DNA from 4 places in the Thalassospira sp. MCCC 1A02898 genome. Region 3 is predicted to be linked to each of the others. Evidence: predicted binding sites of a transcription regulator. Region 3 holds the regulator's gene; each other region holds the start of a gene.

Region 1 (6,180 bases), 520 kb from region 3:
GAAACCCTGATCTATAACCAGACGCCGGTCCATAATGCGCGGATCAATGCGGCAATCGCCAATAGCAAGATCACGCTGAACGAAGTTTCTGCCGGTCTTCCCGGCGGGACAGATGTATCTGTCTTTGGCAGCATTTCGGGTAATACGCCGGACTTGAGTGCAGCACTTAGCTATGAAGTGGCATCCGAAAACATTCGTGCGGTCATGCGTTGGTTGGGTGTTGATGTCGACGGCATTCGTGCTGATCGTCTTCGCCGGTTCTCCTTGACCGGCGGGATCAAGGGTACATCCGAACAACTCAATATTTCCGATCTTGATCTTCGTGTCGATGACACCGCCATTCGCGGGGCTGTTGTTGCCAATCTCGGCGGATCGGGCCTGCCTGCCTTGGGCATTGGTCTGAAGCTCGACCGGATCAATCTGGATCAATATGTCGCAGCTGCGCCGGATGCGGACGTTTCCGTCTCTACGACTTCTGAGGCGGGCGGCAATACATCGACCGGTGCTGCATCATCTTCATCGGATGCGGGCAATGCGTCTTCTGCCAAGCAGGATATGGTCAAGATCATCAAGGATGCGCTGGCACCCCTTGAAGGTATGGCCGCCAATTACCGACTGGCCGCTGATGAGATCATCTCTTCTGGCGTGTCGGTACGTGGCATTTCAATTGATGGCAGCCTCAATGGTCCGAATATTACCCTGACCAATTTTGCGGTTGCCGATGCAGCAGGCCTTGCCGCCAGTGCAAAGGGCGCATTCAACGGTTCGGCTGATGTGCCGGCATTCGATAACCTGTCCGTGCGTATCACGGCCAAAACGCTGGAGCCGCTGGCAAAGCTGACGGGTATTACCCTTCCGGCACCGGCAAGCAGTTACAAGAGTGTTCAGGCAAATCTGGATCTGAATGGTCCGATCACCGGACCGACGGTTGCGCTTGATGTGTCCAACCCGCTGTTGCAGGTTGCGCTTGATGGTATTGTTTCAGAGATGCTTGGCAGTAATCCGGGCATTGATGGCAAACTTGCCGTTCAGGCATCCAGCCTAAACCGTGCGCTGGAGCTTTTGGCACCAACCTACACGCCATCGGGCAATCTTGGCCGATTGGCAGTTTCCGGCACGGTGAAGGGCAATGCGCAGAATGTCGCGCTCGATGGGCTGAAGCTTATCCTCGGCGCATTTGAAACGTCGGGCACAGTGCGCTTTGATGGTTCACAGGCACAGCCCAAGCTTTCTGTCGCACTATCGGGTGGCAAGCTTGTGGTGGATCCGTTCCTGCCAGCAGAAAAGCGCGCAAGCCTTATGCCTGGTATGGGCAGCGGCCCGCGCAAGGCGGCATTCAATCTGCCGAAAGCCACGATGGTTACCCGCGTTGATGCCCGCGACGGCACGCCGTGGGATGACACCGTGATTGATGTTTCGGCCCTTCGTTCGATTGATGCTGATATTGCGGTTGCCCTGGATCAGCTCGATTTCGATACCTATAGCCTGATCAATCCGGACCTGAAGGCAACGTTGGTTAACGGGCTTCTCAGCATTCCGAGCTTTACCGGGCTTCTGGGGCAGGGGGACCTTGCGATTAACGGCACCTTTGATGCGCGCAACACCGATGTGCCCAAACTGGCCCTTGCCGGTCGTTTGGACAGTGCGCGGATCGAAAGCCTCGTGCCAATCCGGGTGGCAAGTGACACCATCCTTGGCGGACTGGGACTGACATTTGATGCCAATGCGCAGGGCAATACATCGCGCCGTCTGGTATCGGCCCTGAACGGTACGGCCAATCTGGTTCTGAACAATGTGCGGTTCAGTAATGCCGATAAACGGTCGCCGGATCCGCGCCTGAATATCGAAGCACTGCTTCGTCAGGGTCCGCAGGCCATGGTGGTTGAAGGTGTTGGCAACAACGATCTAATGCAATCACTTGAAGCGGACATGACCATCACCAACGGCATTGCCAAAACCACACGTGTCGAAGCACTGTCGCGGGTCGGTACAGCGGATGCGGATGCGACCCTTGATTTGCCGCGCTGGGTGATGGATACGCAGGCTGATTTCGATTTCTCTGAAAAGATCGAAGAATTGCCGCCGTTCAGCGTCTATGCCAAAGGCAAGATCGATGACCCGGTCATCACCGGACGCATGGACAAGGTTGCCGTTCGGGTTCTCGACAACCTGATCGACAAGGCACTGGGTGGCAGCGGATCAAGCAACGATTCATCGGGAACCGGTGGTTCTGGTGGCGGCTCTGCCGAAGATGCGGCCAAAGGCCTGCTTAAGGGGCTTTTGAACCAGTTCGGTCGCTGATATCAAATCCCTTGAAAATGTTGGAAAACGGCCCCGTTTTTTGGGGCCGTTTTTCTTTATCCTCAAAGACTTATCCGAAGGTCGTCATAAAACAGCAAAAAAACCTTAACAAAGAGGTCCGGCTTCGACATGATCCGCCCGTCGATTCCCTTTGATGGTAACGGTTGATTATGTCGGTAAAGAAAACTGCTCTGGATAAGGATCTCAAGTGGCAAAAACGCATGGATGCGGGGCTGGGTGAAACAGCATCGATCAGTGCGAAGCTTGGTCTGGCACTTGTCTTCCTGCTTGCCTGTAGTGCGTTTGTCGCCTTTCACATGGGCGGACTGCCGCAAAGTGGCTTCCTGATCGCCGCCGCCGTTATCGGTGGCTATATGGCGCTGAATATCGGGGCCAACGACGTTGCCAACAATGTTGGTCCGGCGGTGGGTTCCAAGGCGCTGACCATGGTTGGCGCCCTTTTGATTGCGGCCATATTCGAGGCCGCCGGTGCGATCATTGCCGGTGGCGATGTTGTCGGCACGATCAAGAACGGCATTATTGATCCGACCCAAATGCCCGATGCCCAAACCTTTGTCTGGGCGATGATGGCAGCCCTTCTGGCTGCGGCCCTTTGGCTGAACCTAGCCACCTGGTTTGGCGCGCCGGTCTCAACCACGCATTCGATTGTTGGTGGTGTCATGGGGGCTGGTATGGCCGCCGTTGGCATTGGGGCGGTGAACTGGCCGACCATGGGCACAATCGCCGCAAGTTGGGTGATCTCGCCTGTTCTGGGTGGTTTGATTGCTGCCGGGTTCCTGGCCTTTATCAAATTCCGCATTCTTTACACCGAAGACCGCGTGACTGCTGCGCGCAAGTGGGTTCCGATCTTGGTCGGTGTCATGGTCTCGGCCTTCACGATGTATCTGATGATGAAGGGTGTGAAGAAAATCTGGAAGGCCGAAACACCGGTTGTGATCGCCATTGGTGTTGCCGCGTTCTTCCTGACCGTGATCCCGGTCCGCAAGGCCGTCTTCCGTGCCTCGGCCAGCATGACCGGCCGTCGCAAGGAAATCGCATCGCTGTTTCGCATCCCGCTTGTCGTCTCAGCAGCCTTGCTGTCCTTTGCGCATGGCTCGAACGATGTTGCCAACGCGATTGGTCCACTGGCCGCCATTGTTTCCGGTGTTGATAGCGGTCAGATTGTGACCTCGGCCCCGATCCCGATCTGGGTGATGGTCATTGGCGCGCTTGGTATTTCTGCCGGTCTGATCCTGTTTGGTCCGAAACTGATCAAGACGGTTGGCTCAAAGATCACCAAGCTTGATCCGATCCGTGCCTATACCGTGGCATTGTCGGCGGCCCTTACGGTGATTTTCGCATCTGCACTGGGTCTTCCGGTGAGTTCGACCCACATTGCGGTTGGTGCTGTGTTCGGGGTTGGCTTCCTGCGTGAAAGCCTGTCGCATCGCCGTCGTAAGGTCGCATCGCCTATGTTGGTGGATCGTCCGGAAAACGAACAGGGCGACGAACATATCGAAGCGCTTCGTCAGATTGATCCGAGTGAAGCCGAAAAGGCCGAGAAGAAAATGCGCAAGCGCCTTCTGGTGCGTCGTCGTTATGCGGTGACGATTGCAACCGCCTGGGTGGTGACGGTTCCGGCCGGTGCCTTCCTCGGCGCCCTGTTATTCTTCACCATTCGCGGCATCATGCTGTAACTTAAAACGAATATGGTTTCGCGGCGCGGCGCCCCATTTTCCCCGGGGCGACTTGCAGCGATCTGCAGCGGCGATCAGGTTTTCCTGATCGCCGTTTTTCCTTGACCGGGCCTTGGTCTGCGCGTAAACAGCCGCACCAAAGTTACACAGAATCCGTTCGTGATCGTCGCCCAGTATGGTGGGCCGCGAGATTTGTTATGCGTGGGTTCATTTGATGAGAAGGGCTAACAGATGAAAGCGATCATTTTCGGTGTCCTCGCCATGGCGGTGACCGTTGTCGCATCGAACATTCTGGTCGAATACCCGCTGCCCGGCGTTCTGGCGGACTGGCTGACCTATGGTGCCTTTACCTATCCGGTCGCTTTCCTTGTTACCGACCTGACCAACCGTGCCCGCGGTGCGGCGGCGGCACGGGTTGTTGTGCTGGCCGGTTTTGCGCTGGCGGTTATTCTGTCGCTGATCGTTGCGGATACGCGTATTGCCATCGCATCGGGTTCAGCTTTTCTGATTGCCCAGATGCTTGATGTGACCGTGTTTGACAAACTGCGCCGGGCAAGCTGGTGGAAAGCACCGCTGGTGTCTTCCGGCATCGGGTCGGCGGTTGATACCGCCTTGTTCTTCTCGATCGCGTTTGCCGGTACGGGTCTTCCGTGGGATACGTGGGCGATGGGTGATTTCGCAGCCAAGATGATCATGGCGCTGACCTGTCTGGCTCCGTTCCGTCTTTTGATGACGGTGATTACACCGCGCAACGATGCGGAACCGGCCCGCGGCTGATATCGGTTTGATGCAAGGCCTGGGCTTATCAGATATGCCGTCCGTGGCCTTGTGATTTCTTCTGAAGGGGCGCATAACACGCCCCTTCATTTGTTTTTTAATTGAGCGGAATTTCCCTGATCCATGAAAGTCGATCTGTTCGATTTTGAATTGCCGCGCGAACGCATTGCCGAGCATCCGGCCAACCCGCGTGATGCCGCCCGTATGCTTGATTTGTCAGGCGAAGGAATGCAGGACCGTATCGTGCGCGAATTGCCAGATATTTTGCGTCCCGGTGATCTGCTGATATCCAATGATACGCGCGTGATCCCGGCCCGCCTGTTTGGCAAACGTGGCGATGCCAAGGTTGAGGTTACCCTGCATAAACAGGAAGGCCTTGGCACCTGGGTGGCATTTGCGAAGCCGGCCAAGAAGCTGCGCATCGGGGAAATCTTCAAGGTCAATGACGAATTCGAAGCTGAGGTCCTTGCCAAGAAGGACGGCGGCGAAGTTACCCTGCGCTTTAACAAATCCGGTGCAGACCTGATTGCGGCCCTCGAGAAATACGGCGTGATGCCGCTGCCGCCCTATATCCGTCGCGAGGCGGGCGGTGATGATCAGGACAAATCCGATTATCAGACGATCTTTGCGCAAAAGGATGGTGCTGTGGCAGCCCCGACGGCGGGTTTGCATTTTACCCCGGAACTTCTGGCCAATCTGGATGCGCGCGGGATCAATCGCCGCACGATTACGCTTCATGTCGGGGCGGGCACGTTCCTGCCGGTCAAGGTCGATGATACTGATGATCACAAAATGCATGCCGAATGGGGATCGATCAGCAAGGAAATCGCCGATCTGATCAATGAAACCCGTGCTAATGGCGGGCGTGTGGTTGCGGTGGGGACCACGTCGCTGCGTTTGCTGGAAAGTGCGGCCCGCGAAGACGGGGTGGTTGAACCGTTCGAGGCAGAGACCGACATCTTTATCACGCCGGGCTATAAATTCCGCGCAGTGGATATGCTTCTGACCAACTTCCACCTGCCGCGTTCGACCCTGTTTATGCTGGTGTCGGCCTTTGCCGGGTTTGAACGGATGAAGGCGGCCTATAACCACGCCATCGAAAACGAATACCGTTTTTATTCCTATGGCGATTGCAGCCTGCTTGAATGCGCCAACAAAATTGATGCACGGACATAAAAACCGATGACCGAATTTCGCTATGAATTGCTTGCTCAGGATGGCAAGGCCCGGTTGGGGCGCATTCACACCGCCCACGGCGTCATTGATACGCCAACTTTCATGCCGGTGGGAACGGCCGCCACGGTTAAGGGCATGCTGCCCGAAAACGTGGCTGATACCGGTGCGCAGATCCTTTTGGGCAATACGTACCACCTGATGCTGCGTCCGGGTGCCGAACGCATCGCAC
Region 2 (6,180 bases), on a different contig from region 3:
GTTTTGAAGGGTTCGATCTGGTCGTCTGACAGCTTGTTGGTCAATGTCAGATGGAAGCGGAATTCTTCCATCACATAGGGATAACCCCAGCGCAGAAGATAGGCTTCCTGCCGATCCGTCAGACCGCTGGCACGGCGTTTATTCATTGCCGCTGCGTCTTCGGGCTGGCGAAAGTCATCGAGTTCGCGCACCAGCGTTGCCGCAAGATCGGCCAATTCTGCGATGGGTTCGGTCGGAACAAGGGCCAGAAAACGACCAATCGCCTTTAAGACCAGATGTCCGCACGCTACCGGTGCAATCGTTTTGCACAGGCGCGAAACGGCTGTTTCCAGATCGCCCCGATCCATGTCGCTTGGCATTGCGAATGGCGGCTTCAGGGTTCCATGAAAGCCGTATCGGCTCGGCGACGTGGTTGCCGCAACAATCTCGGCCTCTGTCAGGCCAGCAACACTTGGCCGTGGCAACTGGTTTCCGGTTTCCGGATCACGCCCCAGCCAGGCATTGCCAAACTGCCCCAACGCGCTTTGCGGTTCTGGCGCATAATAAAGCGCGTAGCGTTGATATTGGTCGGTCATGAGTAAACTCTGGAAACGGGTGACGTGGCGAGAAACGCCAAAGGTCAGCAGCTTAACCTTCGGCATCCATCAAATCATTGGGAAATGTTGATCGGTTAAACCGTATCGTATTTCAGGCAAAAGTCACGCACCGGAAGCGTTCGGAAATCCTGCAACCTTTCGCGCAGCATTTCATGCGACCAACCCCACCAGCGAATACGCAGAAGCGCATCGACGATGTCTGCCTCAAACCGGGGGCGTAGGGGGACTGCCGGAATACCTGTCACAATGGTGTAGGGCGGGACATCCTTGGTCACCACCGCACCCGATCCCACGACAGAACCGATGCCGATGGTGACACCACCCTGCACAATCGCACCGTGCCCGATCCAGACATCATGTTCCAAACGCACGCGTTTTTCGCGACGCCAGTCAAAAAACGCCGGGTCGTCTTCGCCCAGTTCGTAGGCGCTTGAGCGATACTGGAAATGATGCATCGATGCCCGGTCCATCGGATGTTGCCCCGGGTTGATGCGGGTATGGGCGGCGATATTCACGAACTTGCCGATATCGGAATAGATGATTTCGCTGTCATTCACGACATAGGAATAATCATCCATTTTCGTTTCGCGCATGGAGGTACGTGCACCGACTTCGGTCCAGATCCCTATTTCGCAATCAACGACAATCGCTGTTTGGTCAATCGTGGGCTGTTCCGACAATGCCTTCATTGTCGGTTTGGCCTGCGTAATCTTAAACGCCATGATCAGGTTACCAGTTTGCGCAGACGCTGGGACACCATATCAAGAAGGCTGACCGAGATAATGATGATGATCATGACTGCCGCTGTTTCCGCGTAATAGAAGCCACGGATATATTCCCAAAGCACCATGCCAATGCCGCCAGCCCCGACAATGCCCAGCACAGTGGCAGAGCGCACGTTGCTCTCGAACCGGTAAAGCGAATAGGAAATCCAAAGTGGCAAGACCTGCGGGATCACGCCAAAGATAACTTCCTGGAGCGCATTGGCGCCCGTTGCACGAATGCCTTCGACCGGTTCGGGGTCAATTGCTTCGACCGCCTCGGAAAACAGTTTGGCCAGAACGCCCGTGGTGTGAATCCAAAGCGCCAGGACACCGGCAAACGGGCCAAGGCCGACCGCAACCACGAACAACATGGCAAAGACCATTTCGTTGATCGCGCGGAAGGAATCCATCAGGCGACGCACCGGCTGATAGACCCAGACAGGGACAATATTTTCAGAAGAAAGAATACCAAACGGGATCGAACAAACGATGGAAAGCGCTGTGCCCCAGATCGCAATCTGGATGGTGATCCACATTTCTGCGACATACATCTTCCACATCAGGAAGTCGGGCGGGAAGAAGCCCTCGGCAAAGTCGACCATGTTGCCGCTGTTTTCAAACAGCGCCATCGGGCGCATATCTGCCCCCTCCCACGACATGGCCAGAAGTCCAAGGATGATCGCCCAAAGCAGGAAGCTTGATGCCGACCGTTTAAGGTCACGCGGTGGAAGCTCCGTTGCGACAGATGATGTCGAAGAAATGCTGCTGTTCATCGTTCAAATCCCGGAATTAAAAGCAAACAGGGAGCGCACCTTCGATGCACTCCCTGTCGAAAAGTCGGTTACTGGTAGGCAACCAGGATGTCGAGTTCAGCAAGTTTCTTGTCGATCTCGGCAACGCGTTCTGCTTTTTCTTCAGCAGAAAGTTCTTCGGTGTTCTGGATTTTCAGCTTGTCCTTGAACAGGGCCAGCTGACGGATCGGGTAAAGCTGCGCGTTCGAGCTTTCCATGAAAAGACCCATGCCATCGGAGTTGTTGGCAAGGACTTCCTTGGCGCTTTCAACATCACCGAAACGACCGTAACCAAGGAAGAATGCCTTGATTTCGGATTTCAGTTCGCGCGACAGGTCTTTACGGTAAACCATCGGGTCAGACGGGATCAGCGGCGAGGTCCAGATGACTTTGACCTTGTCGGTGATTTCCGGCTTGTTCATTTTGGTACGGCCAAGTTGCTCGGAGTTGTTGGCAGCAACATCAACCTGCTTGTTGGCAGTCGCCATCAGATTGGTTTCGTGGTTGGCGTTACGAACGGTCTTGAAGCATTCCTTCGGGTCAACGCCGTTTTTCGCGAAAACATAATAGGACGGAACCAGGAAGCCCGAGGTCGAGTTCGGATCACCGATACCGAAGTTCAGCGAACCATCACATTTCAGCATGTCTTCAAGGGTTTTGACCTTGTCGTTGTCAGCCTGCGTGATGATGTGGGAATAGTAACCGTTCGAACCATCAGATTTCGACGTCTGAACGAAGACTTCGCCACCGGCGCGGTCAACGGCTTCCATTGCCGACTTGTTACCAAACCAGCCAACGTGAACCTTGCCAAAGCGCATGCCTTCGATGATGCCGGCATAATCCGGTGCAAAGAATGCCTCGACGTCTTTGCCAAGTGCTTCTTCCATGTCATCGATCAGCGGCTGCCACTGAGCTTTGAGGTTGGAAGTAGATTCGGTCGAAATGATACCGAAAACGATGGTTTCCGGATCCTGTTCGAGCGGCTTGAATTCAACATCGGCCTTGGCAACGACGGATGCCAGCATCGTGGCCGCAAATGCTGCGGATGCGATTGTCTTAACGTTCATAAGAAGTCCCCTGTCAGAATAGATTTCGACATGTTTCGAGAAGGTAAGGCAGTCATGACAACTGGCCCGGCTAGCTTGTTGCGACAGCCAGGTCCTTTTCTGCGATGGGCCGTGTAACGGGCTCTGCGGCCTTTGCCGCACCATCGGCAAAAAGTTCGGAAGAATGTTCGCCGTAAAGTTCCTGAAGGAATTGCGGCGTCAGTTCGCTTGACGGTCCGTCAAAAACGACTTCACCATCGCGCATGGCGATGGTGCGTTTGCAGTAGTCTTTTGCGTAATCAACCTGATGAAGCGATACGATGACGGTGACGTTGTCTTCGCGGTTTACGCGATCAAGCGTGTTCATCACCTTGCGGGACGACGCCGGATCAAGCGATGCAATCGGCTCGTCGGCAAGAATAAGTCGGGCGCCCTGGGTAATGGTGCGCGCAATCGCCGCGCGCTGTTGCTGACCACCCGAAAGGTTACGCGCCTTTTTCGACGCATGAGCATCAATGCCAACACGATGAAGTGCGCTCATGGCGCGCATCTTTTCGGTTTTGGTAAACAGACCAAGCGAGCCGCGCCATGCCGGAACACGGCCCAAAAGCCCCATCAGGACGTTGGTCAGAACCGAAAGGCGGCTAACCAGATTGAATTGCTGGAAAACAACACCAATCTCGGAGCGCACCTTGCGGGCACCGCGTGAAATCTTGCCATTTTCCTGAATGGTTTCGCCAAACACGACGATCTTGCCGCCATCGCGATCACCGCGCAACAAACCGGCAATATGACGGATCAGTGTGGATTTACCCGAACCCGATGCTCCAATCAGCGCCACCATCTCGCCTTCCCGCACCTGCAGTTTGACGCCGCTAAGCGCACGCTTGTCACGGGTAAAGCTTTTGTTCAGTCCAGAGATATCTACAACCAGCATCAAAAGAGTCGCCTGAATGTGTTTCGCTGGATGAAGAAGCTACGCACAAACCGCGACTCTACGGTGACACTGATGTTACAGTTCGATGATTACGCAGAGCATATCGCCCCGACAACAATTAAACTTGTCTATACATCAAGAATTAATCGAAGTATTCACCGGTAATTCCGACCTTATTTCTGTAACATTTTCAAAATTTTCAGCACGCACTTGTCTGATGAATATCCAATTTTAAAACTACAGAACAGTCAAACATTCTGCATCAACGATTTTGACACCGATACAGACACACCGATCGCGAACTTTATTTAATTTGACTGATGGTCTCCATGACATCGTCTTCGATCTCAAGCCCCTCCGCTTCGGCAAGTGCGCGCGCCTGCTTGCCGCGACGCCCCGGCAGACGAACGCCTTCTTCTGCGGCAATCTCGTTGGCAATATAGGCAAGGTGATCCATTACACCGACACCGCCGGTTGCCTTGGGATCAATGGCAATGATCAGTTGTCCAAGCGCAGGTGGTGCGCCTTTGTCATCAAAAAGTGACGAAGACTGGTGACCGAACTGTGCACCGGTAAGACCAGCTGCAAGAAGTTCCACCATCATCGCAAGTGCCGCCCCCTTGACCCCACCGGCCGGGATCATCGTGCCATCAATGGCTTTGACGGCATCGGTGGTCGGATTGCCATCCACATCAAGCGCCCAGTCATCTGGAATGGCGACACCCTTTTGCTTGGCGGCCATGATCTTGCCGCGCGCGACCTTCGAAAGCGCAAGGTCGATGATGATCGGATCACCGGCATCGCCAACCGGAACACCAAAGGCAATCGGGTTTGTGCCAAACATCGGACGCCGACCACCCCATGCGGCCATCGCCGCCGGGGCATTGGCAAACATCATCGCTGCCAATCCCTTTTCCGCCAGACGTTCGACCGTAAGCCCCATCACCCCTGCATGATGCGATCTGTGGATTGCGGCAATCGCAATACCCTGTGTGCGGGCCATGTCTGGCAAGTGATCCATCATCAGATCCAGTGCCGGATAGGCAAATCCATGCTGCGCATCAATGCGCAAAACGCCAGGTGTCGGCTTTTCAAAGATCGGGCTGGTCATGCCATCAACCTTGCCGACCTTTGCCTGCGCGCTATAGGCCGGCACGCGACGAAAACCGTGTCCACCTTGCCCGGATGCCTCGGCCGTCACAAGTGCCGTTGCGACCGAGGCCGCATTGTCTGCCCGCACATTGCAACGCATCAAAGTTTCGCACACAAGTGCGTGGGCATCTTTCACGGAAATCTTCATCGTCAGGTAACCTTGATTTTCAAAGTGGGGCTTTGGAACCGGGAAATGGGCGCAAGGATCATGCGCCTGCAGGATCCGTAACATAGCCACAAGCCATCCCTGCGCGCAAAGCCGTTTTGGGTGCGACCAGAAGCGCCTTTGGCGCAAACGACTTTGAAAATATGATACCATCACCAGAATTTGCGAATAACAGGTTCGCGCGGGGGCCGCGCAAGCATTACAGGAATTCAGATATGCGTCAGGTTAAACACAGGATCGTCTTGCCTTTGGCATTGGTGGCATTGGCATCACTTGCCGCCTGCAGCACCGAGTCCACAGGCAACGTGACAACAGACTGGGCGAGTGTAACCGATCAGGAATGGCAACTGGTGCAGGTCATTGATGGCAACAGCACCCTTTCGCCAACACCGCCTGTCATGGCGACCGCGACATTTTCCAGCGATGGCATGGTGTCGGGCAATGCAGGTTGCAATCAGTATTCCGGCAGTTACGAACAGTCGGGATCGTCACTCGGTGTCGCGCAGCTCGCCATGACACGAAAGATGTGCATCGCCGACAACGCCATGCAGATCGAAAATGCCTTTAGCGGCGCATTCGTCTTGGTGAGTAGCTGGGATGTTGTTGATAGGCGTCTTGTTCTCAAGGACAATGACGGCGACATGGTTATCGAGCTGACACCCGCCGAACAATAAGCACATCGGCATCGTCAACATACCGCCAGACGCACCATGCTTGCGCGAAATGAA
Region 3 (6,180 bases):
ACCACCGATGCGGCGAGTTCCGGAAGCGACGTGCCAAAGGCAACAAGGGTCAGGCCAATCACGGCTTCGGATACGCCAAACTGACGGGCGACCGAAACCCCGCCTTCAACCAGCCATTCGGCGCCAAACATCAGCGCCACAATCCCGATGACGGTGGCGATGATCGGCCTGGTCCAGCCTTTGGGCTTTTCGCCGACTTCGTCGACTTCTTCTTCGTGCAGGTGGCTGGCTTCGCTTGGCGAATTTTTGTCGTGCTGATAGGTGAAGTACCAGATGGCCGCCAACACACAAAGCATCACCGCCCCGGCCCAGCGTTCGATCACGCCAAACATGCAAAAGGCAATAAACAGGACCGTGCCCAGCAACATGGTGCCGCCATCACGCACCACGGTGACCCGCGAGGCCGCCACGGGTTTGAGCAAGGCAACGGCACCCAAAATAAGCAGGATATTGGCAATGTTGGAGCCAACAACGTTGCCCATGGCGATGTCGGCCGTGCCCTTCAGCGATGCATTGAGCGAGACGACAAATTCCGGTGCCGACGTCCCGGCGGCGACAATCGTCAGACCGACGATCACCTTGGAAACGCCCAGCAAAAGTGCAAGACCAACCGCCCCCCTTACGATGAATTCACCACCTGCTGTCAGCAATACAAGGCCCGCGATGATCTGAAGATAGGGGATAAGCTGTTCCAAAATATCTGCTCGTTTCAAAAGCGATTAAACCGGCCCGTTGTCGGGCCCGCGGAAGATGGCATTTGGCAGCGCGAATGGCAAGTCATCAGGCGGTGACAATCCACACAGCACTTTATAGTGCGATTGGGCGGTGAATTTCGCCAATGCCGCAAATTTACCCACGACTGGCAGGGTTATTTTCGTTATCGTTGTAATCTCGTTATTTTCAGGCATTTAGGTCCTGATACCCTTTGATTATTTGACCGCCTTCCGGAACGAATTTCGCCATGCATCACAGCGTCCTGTTTGAGCTGTTTCTTATTCTGACTGCCGCGATCATTGCGGTGCCGATTGCGCACAAGCTGCGTGCGAATTCGATCATCGGCTTTCTGATTGGCGGGTTCTTTATCGGGCCATTCGGCTTTGGCCTGATTTCCGAACGCGAAGACATTTCCACGGTTGCCGAACTGGGCGTGGTTTTCCTGCTGTTCATGATCGGGCTGGAGCTTTCGCGTGATCGTTTGCGCGTCATTGGCGGGCGGTTTGCCGGTCTGGGCGTTTTGCAAATTCTGGTATCGATGGCAGCCCTTCTGGGGCTTCTGGTTGTCATGGAATTCCCGCTGCCGACGGCTTTGGTGATTGCAGGGGCGCTTGCGCTTTCATCGACTGCGATCATCCTCAAACAGCTTTCCGATGACAAGCAGCTCAATACCCGGTTTGGCCGTGCGGCCCTTGCCATTTTGTTATTGCAGGACGTGGCGGTTGGTCCGTTCCTGATCATGGTGCAGGCAGCAGGTGATGCTGGCACGGAAACCAGCCCGTGGATGAGCATCCTGCTTGGTTTCGGGTCGGTTGCGTTGTTGTTACTCGTCGGGCGGTATGTGTTGCCGCGCCTGTTTCGCTATATCGCGTCGCTTAAGAACCCGGAACTGTTTGCCATCGGCACGCTGTTTGTTGTGCTGGCCGCCAGCACCTTGACCGAGGTTTCCGGGCTTTCGATGGCGCTGGGCGCGTTTATCGCCGGGGTGATGCTGGCCGAAACCGAGTTCCGCCATCAGATCGAAGCCGACATTTCGCCGTTCCGCGGCGTGTTCCTGTCGCTGTTCTTTATGTCGGTGGGCATGTCGGTTGATGCCGACGTTGTTTATAACGAATTTGGCACCATTCTGATGTGGCTGGTGCTGTTGCTGGTGATCAAGACGGCGGTTTTGTTCGTTCTGGCGCGTGCGATCCGGTTTGAAACCGGCCTTGCCATACGGGTGGCGATGAGTTTGGCCGCCGGCGGCGAATTTGCCTTTGTGATGTTTGCCCTGGCCGCGCAAAATGGCGCGGTGCCGCTTGAAATGGCCGCCATGCTGATCCCGGTGGTGGCGATTTCGATGGCGCTGACCCCGACCCTGATCAGCCTGGGTCACAAGATCGAGGAAAAGCTTCATCCCAAGGAAGAAGACCAGCTTGGCAAGATTGCAGAGGAGTCCGAGGGCATTCACCAGCATGTTCTGGTGATCGGAAGCGGCCGCGTTGGCCGGGTTCTGGCCCGGTTGCTCAAGACGCGCAACATTCCGTTCATTGTGCTGGATAGTGACGCACAGCAGGTTTCGCGCGGTCGGGCAGAAGGCCTTCCGGTTTACTTTGCCGACGGGTCCAGACCGGAAACTTTCCGGGCCGCACACACCGATGAGGCAAAAATTGCGGTTGTTGCCATGGGGAACCCGCATGCGACCGAGAAGACGGTCGCCCTTTTGCGCCAGCATTACCCGCATCTGAAGATCTTTGCCCGCGCGCAAGACATCACCCATATCGGGCCGCTGTCGCGCCACGGGGCGGATGCGGCCATCCCGGAGGTTCTGGAAACCGGGTTGCGGTTATCTGATCACGTTTTGGCGGCGTGCGACGTGCCGCAGGAAGATATTGATGCCGAAATCGCCAAATTCCGCCGTGCGGACATGCTTTTGATGAACGAACTGGCGCCGCGCCCGCAGCGCAAGCCGTCAGGGTCGGAGAGTTCGGACAAACCGGCGAAAGAAAAATCGTAAAGCCGTTACGCGGTGAAAACAAAAACCCCCGCGGCAAATCGCTGCGGGGGTTTTTTAATCGGATCAGGCTCTAAACCGGCTTAGGCAGCGGTTTCAGAGTCCAGCGCGTAGCCCGCGGCACGGACGGTGCGGATGATATCGCGCGTCCCCTTGACGTCATTGAGCGCCTTGCGCAGGCGACGGATATGAACGTCAACTGTCCGGGTTTCGACATAGATGTTCGGGCCCCAAACCGCGTTAAGCAGCTGTTCGCGCGAGAAAACCCGCCCCGGATGTTCGAGGAAATAGCGCAGCAGACGGAACTCGGTCGGGCCAAGATGGATCGATTTTCCATTGCGGCTGACCCGGTGGGCGGCGAGATCCATTTCGATGTCGGAATAGATCAACTGCCCTTGTGGTTGCGCCGGACCGGACCGGCGCAAAAGTGCGCGGATACGGGCCAGAAGCTCGCCAATGGCAAACGGCTTGGTGACATAGTCATCAGCCCCGGTATCAAGACCGCGGATCCGGTCGCCCTCTTCGCCGCGCGCAGTCACCATGATCACCGGCAAATCGCGGCTTTCAGGCTTGCGGCGGATCTGACGGCAGACCTCGATCCCCGACATCACCGGCAGCATCCAGTCGAGCAAAACCAGATCGACATGGGTTTCAGCCAGAATTTTCAACGCTTCGTCACCGTCACCGGCTTCGACAACCTGCATCCCCTCGCGTTCGAGGTTGTAGCGCAACATGGTTACGATTGCTGCCTCGTCCTCGACGATAAGAACCGTTGGGTCCATCTTCCTATGCTCCCGTGTCAGTCATTCGGTTCGACAACAGCGAAGTTCGCTGCGTCGTTTTTTGGCCGGTCAATCCCCGGCAGGTCTTCGCCCTTGATCCGGTAATAGATCGTTTCGGCGATATTGGTTGCGTGATCACCGATACGTTCGATGTTCTTGGCAATGAACAACAGATGGGTCGATGCGGTAATGTTGCGCGGATCTTCCATCATGTAGGTCAGCAATTCGCGGAACAGCGAATTGTACATATCGTCGACTTCCTGATCGCGTTCCCAGACCCGATGGGCCTTTTCGGCGTCGCTTTCGATATAGGCATCCAGGACATCCTTGATGATTTCCTGGGCCAGCTTGGCCATGTTCGGGATCGCCTGAACCGGGCGGATCGGCGGGATCTGGTTCAGCACCTGCGCGCGTTTGGCGATGTTTTTGGCAAGATCACCAATGCGTTCAAGATCGTTTGATAGCTTAAGGGCCGTCACCACCTGACGCAGGTCATCTGCCATCGGCTGACGCAGGGCCAGAAGACGGACGGCAAAGTCCTGGACTTCCTGTTCGAGCACGTCAATGCGCTGATCGGACAGGATGACTTTCTCGGCCAGTTCGGAATCGCGTTTGACGATGGATCTGATCGAGGAAATAAGCTGGCTTTCGGCAAGCCCGCCCATTTGCGAAATGATGTTGTTCAGACGGGTCAGTTCCTCGTCGAACGAACTTACGATATGGGTATGTTCATCAGCCATTTATGCGTACTCCTGGCGTCGCTTAACCGAAGCGGCCGGTAATGTAACCCTTGGTGCGTTCGTCCTTCGGGTTGGTAAAGATCTGATCGGTTTCACCGACTTCAACCAGCTTTCCAAGGTGGAAGAACGCGGTGCGCTGCGACACACGGGCGGCCTGCTGCATGGAGTGGGTCACGATCACGATCGTGTAGTTCGAACGCAACTCGTCTATCAGTTCCTCGACCTTGGCGGTCGCAATCGGATCAAGGGCCGAGCACGGCTCATCCATCAGGATGACTTCCGGGCTGACGGCAACCGCGCGTGCAATGCAAAGGCGCTGCTGCTGACCACCGGAAAGACCGGTTGCCGGCGATTGCAGACGATCTTTGACTTCTTTCAGAAGACCGGCACGTTCGAGCGAGGTCATGACGATTTCATCAAGTTCATCGCGCGAATTGACCAGACCATGAATACGCGGGCCATAGGCCACGTTGTCATAGATGGTTTTCGGGAACGGGTTCGGTTTCTGGAACACCATGCCGATGCGCGCGCGCAGCTGAACCACGTCGATCCGCTTGTCATAGATGTCGCGACCATCCAGGGTAACGTCACCTTTGATCGTCACACCGTCAATGGTGTCATTCATCCGGTTCAGGCAGCGCAGGAAGGTGGATTTACCACAGCCCGACGGGCCAATCAGTGCGGTTACCTGCTGTTCGGGGATATCAAGGTTGACCTCATAGAGGGCCTGATTGTCGCTATAGAAAAGATCGAGCTTGCGCGCGGTCATTTTCGGTTTTTCGACCGACGGCTCCGCCGTCATTGCGCTCTGGGATACAGCAGCCATTTTACCACTTCCGTTCAAATTTTTTGCGCAGATACACAGCCAGTCCATTCATCAGGACAAGGAAGGCCAGCAACACCATAATCGCTGCCGAGGTTTTCTCGACAAAGGCACGTTCCGGGCTGTCTGCCCACAGATAGATCTGGACCGGCAGAACCGTTGCCGGGTCAAGAGCCCCGCCCGGGATATCAACAATAAAGGCAACCATCCCGATCATCAGAAGCGGTGCAGTTTCACCAAGCGCCTGTGCCATACCAATGATCGTGCCGGTCAGAATGCCCGGCATGGCAAGCGGCAAGACATGGTGGGTGACGGTCTGAACCGGGGATGCACCAAGGCCAAGGGCGGCCTGACGGATCGATGGCGGCACCGCCTTGATCGCCGCACGCGATGCGATGATGATCGTCGGCAAAGTCATCAGCGCCAGCGTCAAACCACCGACAACCGGGGCCGAGCGCGGCAAGTGCATGACATTGAGATAGACCTCAAGCCCCAGCAGACCAAACACGATGGACGGGACTGCGGCCAGGTTGTTGATGTTGACTTCAACAATCTGGGTGAAGCGGTTTTTCGGGGCGAATTCTTCGAGATAGATCGCCGCCAGAACACCAATCGGGAAGGACAATGCCAAAGTCACAAGCAGGGTATAGAACGAGCCAACAGCCGCGCCCCAGATACCGGCAAGTTCCGGTTCGCGGGAATCGCCACTGGTAAAGAAGCGGGTGTGGAACTGTTTTTCCACCGCACCGTCAGCAACCAGTTCGTTATACCAAGCAACTTCCTTGTCATTGAGGCGACGGTCGCCTTCATCAACGGTGGGATCGATATAGCCCTTGTTGAGCATGTCGAAATCATCACCGGAAATCAGCCAGATGGTGCGCGTTTGGCCAATCAGGCTCGGATTTTCGAGAACCCGTTCGCGCAGATCATAAGATGCGCCGCCTGAAACGATGCCATAGAGATCACGTTTGTCACTGCGCGAGGTCACATCCGGGAACCGATCACGCAGCGCCTGTTTGATCAGACCATCAAAGTTCGCGCGCCCGATCACGTCGGGATCGCCGGTCCGTTCCGGATCGATCACAGCCGGATCAAAGGTCACTTCGAGCTGGACATAGGTCTGGTAAA
Region 4 (6,180 bases), on a different contig from region 3:
ATGTTCTTGTGCACGCTCTCGCGACGCAGATCGAGATAACGGTGACGCAGGCGAACCTCTTCGCCGTACTCGACATCGCCAAACACCGGCATCGGCAGAACTTCGGCCGAAGACTGAACCTCGATGTTCGATGCATAAACTTCGATCTCGCCGGTCGGCAAGTTGGGGTTGATGGTTGCGGCCGTACGTTTGACAACCTTGCCATCGACCGTGATCACGCTTTCAGCACGCGCTTTATCAAGCGTCTCGAACAGCGGGCTCGAAATATCGATCACGACCTGGGTGATGCCGTAATGGTCGCGCAGGTCAACGAACAGAAGGTTGCCGTGGTCACGTTTACGGTGAATCCAGCCAGACAGGCGAACTTCCGCATCGGCGTCAGTCGCGCGCAGCGCATTACAGTTATGAGAGCGAAAAGGATGCATTGTCATTCCAGGTTGCTTTGTATTTTGGGCCGCAAATTTGGCCGCAAAGGTGCATGCCAGACCCGCGCTGTCAAACAAAAAACGCACCACAACATGCCCGCCAACCAGTGATTCATGGCGCTTATGTGTGATGTTCCCCTGCCCGACGGGCGTGGTATCTCAAAATTTCAGCGGTATAAAACGCGCAGACAGGCCCTTCGTCAAGTGCCAGTAATGCAGACCAGCTAACGCACATCAGTCAACGCAGATCAGCAAATCATTGGGTGATTGGTTCTGCGCTGATCTTGACCGCCTGAAGATCCTTGACCTTGATAAAGTCGATCAGCCGTCCACTGCCCGGTGTGATTTCGCCCCAGTGATCAACATCGAACTCGAAATGCGCAAGCCCGCAGGTCGGATATTTGCGCGCCATGATCTCGCGCGCCTCATCATTGCCACCGCCATAAAGCGACTGGGCAAAAATCTCGATCCCCGGATTATGGCCGATGAACATCACATGCTTGGCGTCTTCATGGGTGTGGTGCAGGCTTTCAAGCAACACCCGCTCGCTGGCCATATACAGGTCTTCGTTATAGATCACATCGGCATCGGTTGCGAAATCCCGCCCCAAAAGGCCAAGCGTCTGCACCGCGCGCGCCGCCGTCGAACACCAGATCAGGTCCGGCACCAGTTCATGCTGACGCAGATAGCGGCCCATAAAGGGTGCAGCCTTTTCACCACGACGGTTCAGTTCGCGGTCATGGTCGGCCCGACCCGGATCCGCCCAGCTTGATTTGGCATGCCGAAGCAACAACAGCGTTTTCATGTCTTCGTTTCTCTAGGGCCCAAACTCACTCGCATGATCGTCCCGGTCTCCCGGATTTGTGCGGATATGCGAAGCAAAACCACAGGAAGATCTACATCTTTCAAGGTTTTGCGACAAAATAGCCCGTGCAAATCCGGGTGATCCGAAGGACAACTGATATGAGAGAAAGCCTCTGCGTCAAATCCCTTGACCGGGGACGCCCCCGCTCTGCGGGCATTTCCTAGCTTTTTCTCTCATATCAGTTGCCGGGCCGGTAATGTGAGTGAGTTTGGGCCCTACGTCGCGAACGATGATCAAACGGTGTTCTTCCATGCCATATCACACGCCGTGACGCCATTATAAAAACTGACACATAAATTTAAGAAAATTGCACCCACCCAAGCAGTTATCCTATACTCCATTTGCAACCGGGAACTGTCGCATAAGTTCAAGGACGTTCCCTCAATCCGCAGGAGGCATAGCGTGACACACGCCGCTGCAGTTCAGTCAAGCGCGATCACCATTGATTCGGAAAGCCGCTTCATTAACCGCGAATTATCGTGGCTGGCATTCAACAATCGCGTTCTTGAAGAGGCCCAGAATACCGGCCACCCGCTGCTTGAAAGACTGCGTTTCCTGTCGATTTCGGCCAGCAACCTTGATGAATTCTATATGGTCCGCGTCGCCGGCCTCGTCGGGCAGGTCCGCGCTGGCATGACCAAGGTCAGTCAGGATGGCATGAGCCCGTCCGAACAGCTGCGCGCCATTACCTTTGATGCCAACCAGTTGATGCAGGATCAGCAACGCGTCTGGCGCCAGCTCAGCAGCGAGATGGAAAAACAGGGCATCTCGGTCATTGATCAGGGCGACCTGACCCAGACCGACCGCAAATGGCTGGATGGCTATTTCACCCGCGAAATCTTCCCGACGCTGACCCCGCTTGCCATTGATCCGTCGCACCCCTTCCCGTTCATTCCCAACCTTGGCTTTGCCATCGTCATGCAGCTGTTTGATCCGGCTGACGGGCACAACATGCGTGGGCTTATTCCTGTACCGCAAAAGATCGGCCGCTTCCTGCGCCTGCCGGGCCGCAATGAACGTTATCTTCCGGTCGAACAGGCAATCTTGCTCTATCTTGGCAAGCTGTTCCCGGGCTTTGATATGATCGAACACGGTTTCTTCCGCGTCATCCGGGACTCGGACGTTGAGATCGAAGAAGAAGCCGAAGATCTGGTCCGCGTTTTCAAAACCGCACTGAAACGTCGCCGTCGCGGCAGCATCATCCGTCTTAAGGTCAACGCGGCGATGCCCGAAGACCTGCTTGATTTCGTCATCGATGAACTTGATGTCGCGCTTGAAGAAGTCGTCAAGGTCGATGGCCTGCTCGGCGTTGTTGATGTCAAACAGCTGATCGATTCCGATCTGCACCATGACTTGCTGTTCTCGCCCTATGCCGCACGTTATCCGGAACGGGTACGTGACTTTGGCGGCGATTGCTTTGCCGCGATCAGCAAAAAGGATCTGGTGGTTCATCACCCGTTCGAAGATTTCGACGTGGTGGTGCAGTTCCTGCTTCAGGCTGCCCGTGATCCCGATGTGGTCACCATCAAACAGACGCTGTATCGCACCTCGGAAAACAGCCCGATCGTCAAGGCCCTGATTGCCGCCGCGGAAGCCGGTAAATCGGTTACGGCGATGGTCGAACTCAAGGCCCGCTTTGACGAAGAAGCCAACCTGCGCTGGGCGGCTGACCTTGAACGTGCGGGCTGTCAGGTGGTTTATGGCTTCCTGGATTGGAAAACGCACGCCAAGGTGTCGCTGGTGGTCCGCCGTGAAACCCATGGCCTTAAGACCTATACCCACTTCGGGACCGGCAACTATCACCCGATCACCGCCAAATTCTATACCGACATCTCGTTCTTCTCGTGCGATCCGGCATTGGGGCGTGATGCGGCCAGCATCTTTAACTTCATGACCGGTTATGCCACCCCGCGCTCGCTTGAAAAAATCGCAATTGCGCCGCATACCCTGCGCCCGACGCTGCTGACCCACATTGATCAGGAGATCGAGAACTGCAAGGCCGGCAAGCCATCTGGCATCTGGGCCAAGATGAACAGTCTGGTCGATCCGGTGGTGATTGATGCGCTTTATCGCGCAAGTCAGGTTGGCGTTCATATCGAATTGATCGTGCGGGGTATTTGCTGTCTGCGTCCGGGGGTTCCGGGCCTTTCGGAAAACATCCGCGTCAAATCGATTGTCGGTCGGTTCCTTGAACATTCGCGCATTGTGGTCTTTGCCAACGGCGCAAAGCTTCCGTCGCGTAAGGCCAAGGCGTTTATTTCGTCCGCCGACTGGATGCCGCGTAACCTGAACCGCCGTGTTGAAACCCTGGTTCCGGTTGAAAATCCGACCTGTCAGCAACAGATTGTTGAACAGATCATGATTGCCAACCTGAAAGACACTGCACAGGCATGGCATCTGCAGCCGGACGGCTCCTATGAACGCTGCGAGGCAGGTGAAAATGCATTCTCGTCGCACAAATATTTCATGACCAACCCGTCACTTTCGGGCCGCGGAAGTGCGCTGGATCAAGCCGACCCGAATGTTCCCGTGCTACAGCTTGACGACTAAAGACGACCAACAGGTGCCAACATCTTATGCTGACTGACCAACGGGCTTCCAACCGCATCGCGATCATAGATGTTGGCTCCAACTCTGTGCGGCTTGTCATTTTTGATGGCATGACCCGCGCACCGATGCCGATCTTCAATGAAAAGGTCATGTGCGGCCTTGGCCGTGACCCGGAAAACACCGGTCGCCTCAACCCCGAGGGGGTGGAGCTCGCCGTGGTCGCCATGCACCGCTTTGCGAAACTGTTGCGTGCGATGAAGGTCACCCATGTCGATGTGCTGGCCACCGCTGCTGTGCGGGCTGCCAGCGACGGCAAGGAATTCTGTGATCGCGTGGCATCGGAAACCGGCCTGACGGTCAAGGTGATTGACGGCCTTGAAGAAGCCCGCCTGTCGGCCCTTGGCATCATATCAGGTGATCCGATGGCATCGGGCATCATGGGCGATATCGGCGGCGGATCGCTCGAACTGGTTTTACTGGATCAGGGCGAGATCAAAAAACGTGTCAGCCTGCCTTTGGGTGCGATGCGCCTGCATACGGTGTTTGGCTCTGACCGGGCCCGTCTGACGGCTGAAATCAATCAGCACCTTGATACGGTCGATTGGCTGGCAGAGGGTAAAGGCCAACAGCTTTATGCCGTCGGCGGTTCCTGGCGATCAATTGCCAAGCTGTTCATTGCCCAGGAAAACTATCCGATTTCGGTGGTGCATAATCTTGCCATGCCGCAATCGGAAATGGCCGAACTGACCCACATCATTTCCCAGCAAAGCCGGGTGTCGCTTGAAAAGATCGGCGGTGTGTCCAAACGTCGTATCGACAGCCTGCCGCATGCGTCTCTTGTCATGAACATGCTGATGACCCGCATGAAGCCAAAGGAAGTTGTCTTTTCCGGCCATGGCTTGCGCGAAGGCTGGATGTATGAAGTCCTGCCCGAAGATCTGCGTCAACGCGACCCGGTGCTTGAAGCCTGCTTCAGCTTTGCCGAAGACGGCGAACGTTTCCACCAGCACGGCGAAGAAGTCGCGCAATGGTGTGCGCCGATCTTCTCCGAACTGCCGGTCAATATCGAACGGCTGCGTTTGGCCGCCTGCATCATTGGGGATATCGGCTGGAACGAACATCCCGATTACCGTGCAGAGCAAAGCTATAACCGCATTCTGCGCCACCCCTATATCGACCTTAATCACCATGACCGGGTGTTCCTCGCCTACACCATCGGCTCGCGCTATACCGGCAACTTCAAGGGCGACGAAGCCAGCGACCGCATCCTCAGCGACGAGGACCGCCTGACGGGCCGTTTGTTTGGCCATGTCATTCGCCTGGGCCATACGCTGTCTGGCGGGGTCGAAGGCATTCTGCCGCAAACGCAATTGCTGCTCGAAGATGGCAAGCTGATCTTGCAATTCGAAAAGCAGGCATCGGCCCTGTATGGCGAAGTCGTTGAACAGCGTCTGTCGAAACTGGCCAAGCTTATGAACCGCGAAAGTGTTGTCCGCCTCGCCGAATAGAGTTCAGACGCGCACAATCAGACCGCGCATTTTATTGACGCCCCACACCAAAACCGGCACCATCATCGATCTCTTTTCTGATCAGGAGTGCCGTGTCATGACAGACACCAAACAGCCATCCGATCACACCGCGCGTGACATCGTGGGCGCACTGGCGCACATGTCCTTTCAAACGCTTTGTCAGGAAATAACCGTTCTGCCAGATACCGACGACGAAATTGAAAAGCTTCGCGCCGCGGCCCGCGATGATGAGAAATCACTGATTGACCTTCTGATTGCACTGCGGTCTGCCCGACTTGGTGACATTGCCCCCTTGTTTGCCAATCCGGACGACGATCCGGCCAATGCCAAAATCGCCACATCCGATGTGCCCGACAACATGCTCTCATTGCTGAGTGCCCTTCGGGCGAGCACGGGCGTCCCGGTCCCAGGCGAATAATGAAACCGCTCGACACCCAAGCCACGCTGCATGTCCGTTGCGGATCCGATATCCGCGATGGCCTCAAGCAGGCAGGCTTCATCGGCGATTTTCTGGAATTCTCCGATCCGTTTTGTCAGGGCCCGGTGCCCGATGTGCCGCGCGATGCCTTCATCGAAACCCGTGCGGCCTTCATTTCTGGCGCTTACGACCTGCGCGGTGATACGGCACTTGAACGGCTCAGGCGCGAATATGACGCGCTCCATCGTCTTGGGCAGTATGACCATGTCGTGCTCTGGTTCGAACATGACAGCTACGATCAGCTGATCCTGGCCTTCCTGATGGATGCCATCGCCACCATCCAGCCCGAAACCAATATCGACGTCATCTCCGTCAACCACGCGCCCGCGTCCG

The links. Region 3 encodes PhoB, which activates phosphate uptake and scavenging genes when phosphate is short. Its sites were predicted from a motif close to TNTCATAAAACTGTCA; they were not measured.
Region 1: AUQ41_RS13545 (inorganic phosphate transporter) is a predicted target of PhoB. The motif match lies at 2,384-2,399, and genes of this name have one in related genera.
Region 2: phnC (phosphonate ABC transporter ATP-binding protein) is a predicted target of PhoB. The motif match lies at 4,210-4,225, and genes of this name have one in related genera.
Region 4: AUQ41_RS05600 (RNA degradosome polyphosphate kinase) is a predicted target of PhoB. The motif match lies at 1,566-1,581, and genes of this name have one in related genera.

The regions. Positions count from the first base shown of each region.
Region 1 covers NZ_LPXK01000011.1:565,079-571,258, forward strand. The annotation lists gene AUQ41_RS13540 (AsmA family protein) at 1-2,301, shown strand, start outside; gene AUQ41_RS13545 (inorganic phosphate transporter) at 2,472-3,998, shown strand; gene AUQ41_RS13550 (VUT family protein) at 4,230-4,775, shown strand; gene queA (tRNA preQ1(34) S-adenosylmethionine ribosyltransferase-isomerase QueA) at 4,899-5,951, shown strand; gene tgt (tRNA guanosine(34) transglycosylase Tgt) at 5,958-6,180, shown strand, end outside.
Region 2 covers NZ_LPXK01000012.1:361,761-367,940, forward strand. The annotation lists gene AUQ41_RS16100 (DUF1045 domain-containing protein) at 1-575, opposite strand, end outside; gene AUQ41_RS16105 (chloramphenicol acetyltransferase) at 671-1,318, opposite strand; gene phnE (phosphonate ABC transporter, permease protein PhnE) at 1,321-2,133, opposite strand; gene phnD (phosphonate ABC transporter substrate-binding protein) at 2,202-3,218, opposite strand; gene phnC (phosphonate ABC transporter ATP-binding protein) at 3,289-4,134, opposite strand; gene AUQ41_RS16125 (Ldh family oxidoreductase) at 4,439-5,434, opposite strand; gene AUQ41_RS16130 (META domain-containing protein) at 5,668-6,126, shown strand.
Region 3 covers NZ_LPXK01000011.1:48,375-54,554, reverse strand. The annotation lists gene AUQ41_RS11255 (calcium/sodium antiporter) at 1-695, opposite strand, end outside; gene AUQ41_RS11250 (hypothetical protein) at 720-908, opposite strand; gene AUQ41_RS11245 (cation:proton antiporter) at 962-2,710, shown strand; gene phoB (phosphate regulon transcriptional regulator PhoB) at 2,791-3,489, opposite strand; gene phoU (phosphate signaling complex protein PhoU) at 3,507-4,229, opposite strand; gene pstB (phosphate ABC transporter ATP-binding protein PstB) at 4,252-5,055, opposite strand; gene pstA (phosphate ABC transporter permease PstA) at 5,057-6,180, opposite strand, start outside.
Region 4 covers NZ_LPXK01000008.1:22,331-28,510, reverse strand. The annotation lists gene aspS (aspartate--tRNA ligase) at 1-425, opposite strand, end outside; gene AUQ41_RS05605 (histidine phosphatase family protein) at 682-1,230, opposite strand; gene AUQ41_RS05600 (RNA degradosome polyphosphate kinase) at 1,693-3,840, shown strand; gene ppx (exopolyphosphatase) at 3,867-5,348, shown strand; gene AUQ41_RS21120 (hypothetical protein) at 5,446-5,787, shown strand; gene AUQ41_RS05585 (DUF1835 domain-containing protein) at 5,787-6,180, shown strand, end outside.